3 regions of the Paraburkholderia sp. RL17-373-BIF-A genome follow, and region 1 is predicted to be linked to each of the others. Evidence: riboswitches for the same ligand, from Rfam matches in the RefSeq annotation. Region 1 holds a riboswitch; each other region holds the start of a gene.
The links. Region 1 has a riboswitch for manganese ahead of mntP (manganese efflux pump MntP). Riboswitches for the same ligand answer to the same signal wherever they lie in the genome.
Positions count from the first base shown of each region.

Region 2: it holds a riboswitch for manganese, as region 1 does, so the genes downstream of both, P0D80_RS16935 (sodium:calcium antiporter) here and mntP (manganese efflux pump MntP) in region 1, are expected to answer to the same signal.
Region 3: it holds a riboswitch for manganese, as region 1 does, so the genes downstream of both, P0D80_RS07380 (TMEM165/GDT1 family protein) here and mntP (manganese efflux pump MntP) in region 1, are expected to answer to the same signal.

Region 1 covers NZ_JARESO010000020.1:108,153-111,431, reverse strand. Annotated here, with positions in the region: gene P0D80_RS24510 (potassium transporter Kup) at 1-977, opposite strand, end outside; yybP-ykoY riboswitch at 1,373-1,539, shown strand; gene mntP (manganese efflux pump MntP) at 1,549-2,118, shown strand; gene ppnP (pyrimidine/purine nucleoside phosphorylase) at 2,266-2,586, shown strand; gene P0D80_RS24495 (DUF6697 family protein) at 2,714-3,085, opposite strand.
Region 2 covers NZ_JARESO010000012.1:55,558-58,836, reverse strand. Annotated here, with positions in the region: gene P0D80_RS16940 (HAD family hydrolase) at 1-390, shown strand, start outside; gene P0D80_RS16935 (sodium:calcium antiporter) at 473-1,483, opposite strand; yybP-ykoY riboswitch at 1,580-1,738, opposite strand; gene P0D80_RS16930 (nucleoid-associated protein) at 2,474-3,279, shown strand, end outside.
Region 3 covers NZ_JARESO010000004.1:345,933-349,211, forward strand. Annotated here, with positions in the region: gene P0D80_RS07375 (hypothetical protein) at 327-710, opposite strand; gene P0D80_RS07380 (TMEM165/GDT1 family protein) at 904-1,494, opposite strand; yybP-ykoY riboswitch at 1,504-1,686, opposite strand; gene P0D80_RS07385 (TonB-dependent receptor) at 2,177-3,279, shown strand, end outside.

The DNA.
Region 1 (3,279 bases):
TACGTGCCGGAGATAACGGCTTGCGACGCGATTACGGTCGCGATCGTCGACAGCACGATCATCGGATACAGCGCCCATTGCGGAAACAGTTTGTAGAACGGATTTTGCAGCGCGCCCGGATCGGCAAGCAGCAACGCGCCCTGCCCCAGATAGTTCAACGCAAGCGCGGGAAACACGAGGCCGAACCACGTCAGCCGGATCGGCCTCGCGCCGAAATGTCCCATGTCCGCATAGAGCGCTTCCGCGCCGGTCAAGGACAGAACGACCGCACCCAAAGCAACGAACGCCAGCCACCGATGATGCAGGCAAAACGCCAGCCCCGCGAGCGGATTGAGCGCGACGAGAATCGCGGGCGCGCGCATCAAGTTGATGACGCCCACCACGGCAAGCACGATGAACCAGAGCACCATCACCGGTCCGAACACGATGCCGATACCGGCCGTTCCGCGCTTCTGCATCAGGAACAATGTGACCAGCGCAACCAGCGTCACGGGAATCACACAGGTCTTGAGAAACGGCGCGGCGACCTGAAGACCTTCGACCGCGCTCAACACCGAGATCGCCGGCGTGATCACACTGTCGCCGTAAAAGAGTGCTGCACCCATGATGCCGACACCCAGCAACATATGGCGCAAGCGCGGCCGCGTGGCAACCGACGACGCAGCCAGCGCCAGCAGCGCCATGATCCCACCTTCGCCGTGATTGTTCGCGCGCAGAATCAACGTGACGTATTTGAGCGAGACGACGATGATCAGCGACCAGACGATCAGCGAGACAATGCCGACCACATTCAGCGCGTTGAGCGACAGTCCGTTGACTGGATCGAACACCGTCTGCAGCGTATAGAGTGGACTGGTGCCGATATCGCCATACACCACACCCAATGCTGCAAGCGCGAGTGCGGGCATCGCCGGCCGCTGATGCCCGCGCCCGCCGGAATGGCCCGCATCGGGCGCGGCGGATACTGACTGGCTCATGTCTCGCTCCAGTTTCGCGTTCTCGCGGTGCAACAATTGGCATAGGCCGATGCACGTGCGGAACCGATTCATGCTTTTGTGAGGCCTCGTTTTTTTCGAGGAGTCGCCTGCGTCCCCACGCAACAGTCAGCGTCGCCGAAGCAACCTCCGTACGAGGAACGGGCGTCCCGTTGCCCTATCGCCGGACGCGCATTCGTATTGTTCTGATGTTTTGCGTACCTGCCTTCCGCGAACGTGACCTGTCTCTTTTCCTGAAGGACGGTGTGCCACTAATTCAACATATACCATCGGCCGATTGCCACGCTACTGATACATGAAGTGGCGACAGATTTATTTCGTCTCCACATACGCGAGGTGCGATCCGTATTACATAAAGCTTTCGATGTGATATGCTCGCCCCTGTCTTTGGGGAGTAGCCGGCTTCTACCCAGAAGCGCCTGCGTCAACATTCTCGGTCGCGCAGACCGTGGTGCAGGTAGCCCTTTGGTTGGCAAGACCATCGACACACCACGCGACCGGTCGGGCGCGGAGGTGTGTCGCGGTTTTCCGCCCGACCTCGAGCCCTCCTCTCATGAATCCTGTCGCAACGCTGTTCCTTGCTTTCGCCATGTCCACCGACGCCTTTGCGGCCGCAATCGGCAAAGGCGCCACGCTCAAACGTCCTCACTGGCGTGAGGCTGTCAGGACGGGACTCATCTTCGGCGTCATCGAAGCGCTGACACCCCTGGTCGGATGGTTCCTCGGCAAAGCTGCAGCGCAATACGTCTCCGCATGGGATCACTGGATCGCGTTTGCGCTGTTGTTGGTCCTCGGCGCCCGCATGGTTTTCAATAGCTTTGTCGCCAAGGAAATCGAGGCGGCGAAACCGTCGACTCATTCGTTCTGGTTGCTGGCGCTGACCGGCTTTGCCACGAGTATCGATGCCATGGCGGTCGGTGCGGGCCTCGCCTTCGTGGACGTCAACATCTATTCCACTGCCGCCGCGATCGGGCTCGCCACCATGACGATGGTCACGATCGGCGTGATGCTCGGCCGTGTCATCGGGCATGTGGCCGGCAGGCGTGCGGAGTTGGCGGGTGGCGTCGTGCTGATCGGTATTGGCAGCACTATCCTGGCTGAGCATCTGAAGATCATCGGCTAGACGGTGGTTGACGGCCGCCGGCTGCTCTCCACCTCTTGCGGCGCGATCGACGACTGGCGCGCGCGCCGCCTGTATCATGGCGGGCTTGCGTCCGACCTGAAGTCCGCGCAAACGCATCCACCCACGACAACCCAGAGGAAGATTGGCATGACGGCCGCAACGCAATTCGATCAGGTTTCCATTGTTAAACGAGCCAACGTCTACTTCGACGGCAAGTGTGTCTCGCACACCGTTCTCTTTGCCGACGGTACGCGCAAAACGCTTGGCGTGATCCTGCCCGGCGCGCTGAACTTCGGCACTGATGCGCCGGAACTCATGGAAGTGCAGGCCGGCCAATGCCGCATCCGCCTCGAAGGCAGTGACGAGTGGAAGACGTATGGTGCGGGCGAGTCGTTTTCGGTGCCCGGGAAAAGCCGCTTCGATATCGACGTGATCGAAACACTCGACTACGTCTGCAGCTATCTGTAAAACGTGTCGCGTCGTACGACATTGGTACGGCGCGCGCATTCAAACGTGTGATTGATGATCGCCGGTTGGGCACGAGCTACAACCCAACCGACGAAGAGACGATTCCGAATCGAAGTTTCCGTTGAGATCAACGGCGCTTCATCTTGATCACTCGCGAAATCTGACCAAGCGTAAAGCCCGTGTTCTGCACGTACTTGGCGTAGTCGATCGGAGCAGTAAACGATTCCTCGGTGACGTACTCGCCCATGTAACGGAATCGGTCAGTCGCTGTTCGGACAAAAACAGGCAGTGGGTCGGTCTGTCGCGCGAGCGTTCGGCCTGCCGCTCGTGCAGCGGCGCTGCCATCGCAGACGATCACATCCGGTGCATACGGGTTGAGATCCTGACGCAATCGCGCAGCGACGACCTTGCCGCCCTTCACGGGCAAGAATGCCTGTTTGCATCCTCCCGTCACCCGATGAATATCTTCCCGAGAATACTCTTTTCCAATATCAAACATGATTTTTCTCCCAAGAATGACGCCTGGCTTTAAAGCAGTGGCATCAAGCGGAGCGATGATATCGGCCTGTACCTAAATCCCTTGTATAAAGCACGAGCTTCTTGATAAAGAAGGCATGCTGGTTGAGCGAAACAGCGAGACATGCGCCACAGATTGACCTGGCTGCATCCGGGACTCGTCGCGCGTTTCGATAC
Region 2 (3,279 bases), on a different contig from region 1:
CGCTACGGCCAGAGCAACGGCGCGGTCTCGCTGACGCGCCTCGCGCAAGTCGACACGCTGGTCGACGGCTCGGCCAAACCACTTGCCATCGATCGCGTGATCGGCCGACGTCCGGTGATCGCGTTCGGTAACGCGGACGGCGACGCGCCGATGCTCGAATGGACCTCGGCAGGCGACGGCCCGCGCCTCGCCGCGCTCGTGCATCACACAGACGCGCAACGCGAATACGCGTACGACCGCGCGGCGAAGAGCGGCAAGCTCGACAAAGGTCTGGACGAGGCCGGCGCGAAAGGCTGGCTCGTCGTCGATATGAAAGATGATTGGAAGACCGTGTTCAAGCCTGAAGGCGCGACGACGGCAGCGGCGCCGGCGACGCCCCCGGCGAACTGAGCCTGAACCGCTGAAGGCCATTCGTAAGCGGCCTTCAGCGGTTGTTAGAGTTGTCGCGCTATGACTGGCTTTAGCGCCTTGTCTAGCGACTCAGCGTAATCGCCAGATACGTGGCATAGAGCGCGCCGCAAACCAGCAACGCCCACACCGGCACGCCGCGCTCGCGCACGTTGAGCCGCAGCCACGCCGCCGACGCGAGCGTGATCACGATGCCGGTCACCACTTCGATGCGCGGCACCCACGGCGTCAGCAGAATACCGATCGCTGGCAGCAAGGTGCCTTGGAACACCATCGCGCCGGTGATGTTGCCGAACGCCAGCGTGTCCTTGCCGCGGCGAATCCACAGAATGCTGTTGACCTTCTCGGGCAGCTCGGTGGCGATAGGAATGATCAGCAGCGAGAGCAGCAGCGGCGACACCCCAAGCGCCTGCGACACGCCGCGCACACCATGGATGAAGCCTTCCGCGCCCCACACCAGCAGCGCGACGGCCAGCGCCAGTTGCACCACGATGGTCGCGAGGTTGGTCGGCACGCCAAGGCGCGAGATCAGCATCTTGCCCGGCGCTTCGGTGCCGTGGCCGGCATCGACCAGATCATTCGATGCGCGGAAGGTCATCACCACATAAGTGACGTACACGCCGACCAGCGCCACGCTGAAGAACGCGCGCACCATCATCTGCTCATGCGGCACGTACATCGCTGCGGCGGCCAGCACGAACGCGCACAGGAAATAGTTGAGGTCGCGCGTGAAGCCCGTACGCTCTGGCGCGACCCAGCCGCGCGCGCCGCGTGAACCGAGAATCGCAAGCGTCATGAGGAAGGTGGAGAGGGTGGAGAGCATCAGCGGCGCGCCGAGAATCGCGCCGACGCCGATCTCCTGATTGACCGCGCTATCCGTCGTGCCGCCCGCGATCGCGAGCAGCGGCACTAGCGTCTCGGGCAGCGCTGTGCCGACAGCGGCGAATAGCGAACCCGTTACGCCTTCGGAAATCTTGAGGCGTTCGCCCAGATGCTCGAGCGCATTGGTGAAGAGCTCGGCCGCCACCAGAATGACGACCAGCATGATGCCAAGTTCGAACAGGAGACCAGTCATGCGCGGCGCTCCGCATACACGCAGAAGCAGCGGCGCGGCGGACGGGCAGAAGGGGAGACTGGCAGGGTACGACGATGTTTCACAGGGCAACTCCGCGGTCGGACGTAGATGACAAACCAATGACGCACCGCCGCCCGTCCGACCAGAACGAGGCAGTGCGTCAATGGGCTCGCCAAACCGACCCGGTCGAACGCGCCATGACCCGCAGGCCAAGTATGTTGACGCGCTCATCCTTCAAAGGATGAAGGAAGTCGGGACACGACAAGGCCGCAAAAAACAAAAGGGCTTAGCGCATTCTGCGTGTGTCGTTACCCCACTGATGTCACGAAATACACCCTACTCTTGTCGTTTCCGACTTGGTTCGACGAGTTTTCGATAGAAAATCAGCTGCGGCCGGCGGCCTTTTCAGGGGGCGTACACCCTACCGGTGTCGCACAACCCTTTAATGCACCCTACAGACGTCGCACTCTGCATTTCGCTGAAAGCCCCGCCAGGCAAGGCGGAGCGGCGGTGGTCTGTGGCTAACCCTCATCCAAACTCAGCACTTAGCGGGATTTTCACGGACATCGAGCGCATCGCCGTCCCATCCAGCGACCTTACCAGGACGTCGCGCCCCTAATCCCGTCTTACTGTACCAACCAGCTACCGTAACTGAAGCCGCAGAGCTGTATATTTATACAGTATATAAATTTTTCTTGCGGGTCAACTGCAGGGTAGCGCTTCATACATGAAAGCCCCCCAAACTTACAGAATTGAAAGAAATTCGTTTGAGGCGATGTCTGTGCTGCGACTACCAGTTGCTTTGCTTACGCCTACAGGCGCAGTCGTGCCAATCAGTCGGGGCAGATTGGTATCTAACGAAATGGCAATTTGCCCAACGGAGGCTTTTGACAACGGCGCGCGCTGAGCAACCAACATTGGCTTACAATCGCCAGCGGTCTGGCGCTCAGATACGCGCCGAATCTCAAAAATATAAAGGCTGGAGGGCCGATGCAGCTTCTCAACCTCACGATTTCACGTGTGATTCTGCACGAGGTTTTCAAGCGCGGTAATGACGGGAACAAAGTGCAACCCGAGTTTGGAGACGAACTCGAGGTGCTGGACGACGAAGCCGCTGAGGCACTTCGAGACCGCGTCGTAACTGCTATGACCAGCGCAACGCGATGCGTTCAGATGTCCATCGTGAAGGCGAGCGCGGAGAGCCTCGTTCATCGCGCGTCCACATCTCTCGATGCCGACGATGCCGGTTTCATTGCCGAGTCGCGGGGCATCGCCGACAAGCTCGCTGACGAACAAAAGAACCGCAACCTTCCGGGTGGCGTGGTCGTCGTGTTTAGCGGCACCGCCGGCCATCCTGCACGGCGACTGGTTGGCGTCATTAAGGCCGAAGTGCATAATGGTTTCATGCGGGCGCGGGAAGCTGCAGACGCAAAGCCAAAGCTCAAGTTTTTGAAATCGCTTATGCTGACCGCGCAGACCAAGCTCTACAAGGTCGGGCTTTTCTTGGAGCCGCAGGCGCCGGTTGAAGGCGAACTTCCCGCTGGTTGGGACGCCTACATCTATGACGAAACCTTGACGGTGGCGAACCGGTACGGCGCGGCCAAGTATTTCTACGATGGATTTTTAGGGCTGGGTTTTCCCCAGTCTAGTGCGCGTCAAACACTGCAATTCTTCGATTTGACGAAGGCTTTTATCCAAGCGGTGGACAAGCCCGAGGAAGAAAAAATCGTGCTGCATAACGCCCTCATCACGTATTTGCGCGCGGACCAGCTTCCGACCGTCGGAATCGCATCCTT
Region 3 (3,279 bases), on a different contig from region 1:
TCCGTCCCGTAGCGTCGGCGACGGGGCACATTCGTAGTTCGGGGCACGGTCTTCTTTGCGCGTCAGCGCGTACGATCTTTTTCGTACACGAAGTGCCGCCGGCATCGACATCCGGAATAGTTGCGTTGCAGCGACCGCAGCAACGAGTGAAAGCGGCAAGACACGATTCGGACAGGACGATACAGAAACGCGTTCGCTGAGCCAGTGGCAAGTGCCGCCGTTGACTCTTCAGGCCTTGCAGTCAGTGTGCAATCCGGAACGGCCGCGTGCCGCAATGCCAGTAGGCTTGCCGGTCAATCAAGTGGATGTGGTCAGAGACCTCGGCGTCAACGCTCTGCCGACGGCGCTGAATAGCGCCACTTGCTTGCGTTTGAATCGATGCGGGCGTCATTGACGCGTCGTTTTTCCGCCCGTGCACGATCCGCCTGTTCGAGGGAGAGTGCTTGTGCCTGACGCGACAGAGCATATTCGCTCACGTTGCCAGACGTACGTGCTGCAATTTTGATTTGTGATCGCATGATGATTCCAGAACAAGGGACACTAAGTGCGACCCATGTACTGACTGTATACCCATCGCCCGATGCAAGCACGCTTTCCTTTACAAAGGTGAAAACCGGAACGGTAGGGCTGCTTCTTTCTCGAACGCGCAACGGCACGCCGGAAATCTTCGGCAACGCATCCTTTCGCGCGTTTTTGCAAAAGGTGTTCATCAAACAGTGCCCGCGAGGCAGTGCGGGCACTTTGACTCTTTAGCGTTCGTCAGAGCGTGTTTATCACCCGTGCTGAAGTAACAGGCCCAACATCGTAGGCAACAGATGTCGGGGCCGGCTCTGTGATCTTCGAGGGCATCTCAGGCGACCGCGGACGGCACGCGCCTCGATCATACAAAAGCAACCCTTCGACCTAGAACAGCGGGTGCTCGTGCGGATACAGCGCCGTCCTGAGGGCAAAGCCACCGAGGACAACGAAGATGACGGCGGCCAGAATGTGGACCGCCTTGGTTGGCAGACGGTCGGCGAACTTGTGCCCCAGGTAGATGACGGGCACGTTTGCCAGCATCATGCCGAGCGTGGTGCCGGCGACCACCCCGAAGAACTCGTGAAATCGCGCAGCCAGAGCGATCGTTACGATCTGCGTCTTGTCACCCATTTCGGCCAGAAAGAACGTTAGAGCCGTGGTGCCGAACACACCCATCGGATGCCTGGTCGACACCGCCTCGGCACCGTCGAGCTTGTCGGGAATCAGAATCCAGACGGCCATGACGGCAAATGATGCGACGACCGCCCAGTTCAGGATCGTGGGGCTCAGAACGCTCGCAAGCCATGCCCCCAACGCGCCGGACGCCGCATGATTGACGAGCGTTGCGACAAAGACGCCGAGAATAATCGGAATGGGCTTGCGATATCTGGCAGCCAGCACCAAGGACAGCAGTTGGGTCTTGTCGCCGATTTCGGCTAGGCCGACCACGCTGGTCGAAACGAGGAACGATTGCATAGGTTGTGGGCCGGGCCGCGCAATAAGTACGCGATGACGCGCATTCCGGCGACCCGGTCAGGTCGGAATGCGAGTCATCGGTCTTGCCAGGCATAGTGCTGTGCACGCCATGGCGGTCTGTCGACCACCAAGTATGTTGACGGGCACCCTCGAACATTGCGCTCGAGGCGGCTACTCCCCAATGAGAGGGGCGATTCTACAGTGTCCTGGCCCGGTAACGCAAATCGTCAGCTTTCCGAAAGCGGGTGCGTCGAGATGGAACGGCGTGAGGTTACGAATGCGGAATCTGGCAGACGGAGGCAAGGGCGCCAGGTAAGGGCGAGCATCGGGGCCGTTGTAACCGACTGTAATGGCTGGCGCTCGTCCAGCGGGAATAAAAATTCGACCGATACCGTTCACAGGGAGCCGTCATGGTTCCCTTTCGCTTTGTCAGCCAGATGCGGGCAAGAGCGGGCGACGAGTTGCAACGGCACGAAGTGGACTTCCACGGCAGATTCCGACGACGGGGGTCTCAGCCTTGAATAACCGGAAGAAAAATCAGATTTTTTATGAATATAAATCGTAATGATTTGCATTCTGAAGAGGGCTTTCTATGCGGACGCGCTTGCGTTGGCAGCCGGTACGTAGAGGCGCAAGCAGGGTCGCGAACCGGCAACAGACAAATGAGACAGGAGAATGAAACGTGAAGAAAGTGGATGTCCGAAGGTTTGGGAAAAGGGCGAGCGTGGGACTGACCAGTTCACTTATTGCACTGACGCTGGCGCATTCTGCTGCGGCACAGGACTCACTGCCATCGGGCGGCGAACAGGACGGTGTCGCCGACGCGCCGACACTGCCGCCCGTACAGGTTCGCGCGGCAACACCCGGGCAAGTCGTTCAGGACGATAACGTGAACGACCCCGACCAGGTTGCCGCCGTAAGCAAGACAGGAACCGCGCTCAAGGATTTGCCGGCAAGCGTGCAGGTGATCCCGCGCGCGCTGATGACCGAGCAGGGCGCGACGATGCTTCGGCAAGGCGTCAGCAACGCCAGCGGTGTGAATGTCGGTGGTCAGGATACGAAGGGCTATTACGACCATTTTCTGATTCGCGGCCTGAACGCGCAGATCTACAACGACGGATTCTCCGACGGAGACCTTTTGGGCGGCATCTCGCATTCGTTGAACGGCGTCGAGCGCATCGAGATTCTGGAAGGCCCGGGGTCGGCGCTGTTCGGCAGTGGCCCGCCGGGAGGCACGATCAATATCGTCCACTACACGCCATCTTCCGACTTCCACTACGGCGGCAATATACAGTCGGGCTCGTTTGGCACGATCTCCGGTAGCGGCTACGTGACGGGACCAACAGGAATATCTGGGTTGAACTATCGGGTCGATGCAACCGTATCGCGTTCCGATGGATTCCGCGACCTGGCGAGCCGTGACGAGGAAATCAGACCCGCCTTCGAATGGAAGCTCGACAATCACAAGATCAATTTCTCACTCGATGCGCGCGACATTCACGAAACGCCTGACTCGTATGGTCTGATCTATTTTCATGGCTCACCCATCACGAACGTATCAATCGATTCGAAGTATTCGACGCCCTTTGCGTTCGCACGCGGCAACTACGTCCGCCCGACGCTCACCGACGAGTGGAAGGTCAATGACTTTCTGACCATCAATAACCGCTTCTCGTATTTGCACCGAAGCCTCGATGTGCTCGGCAATGGCGATAGCACGAGTACGAAGGTGAGCGGCAGTGAAGTGGTCGGCCGGCAGCTACGGCAGCAGGATGATTCGGATAA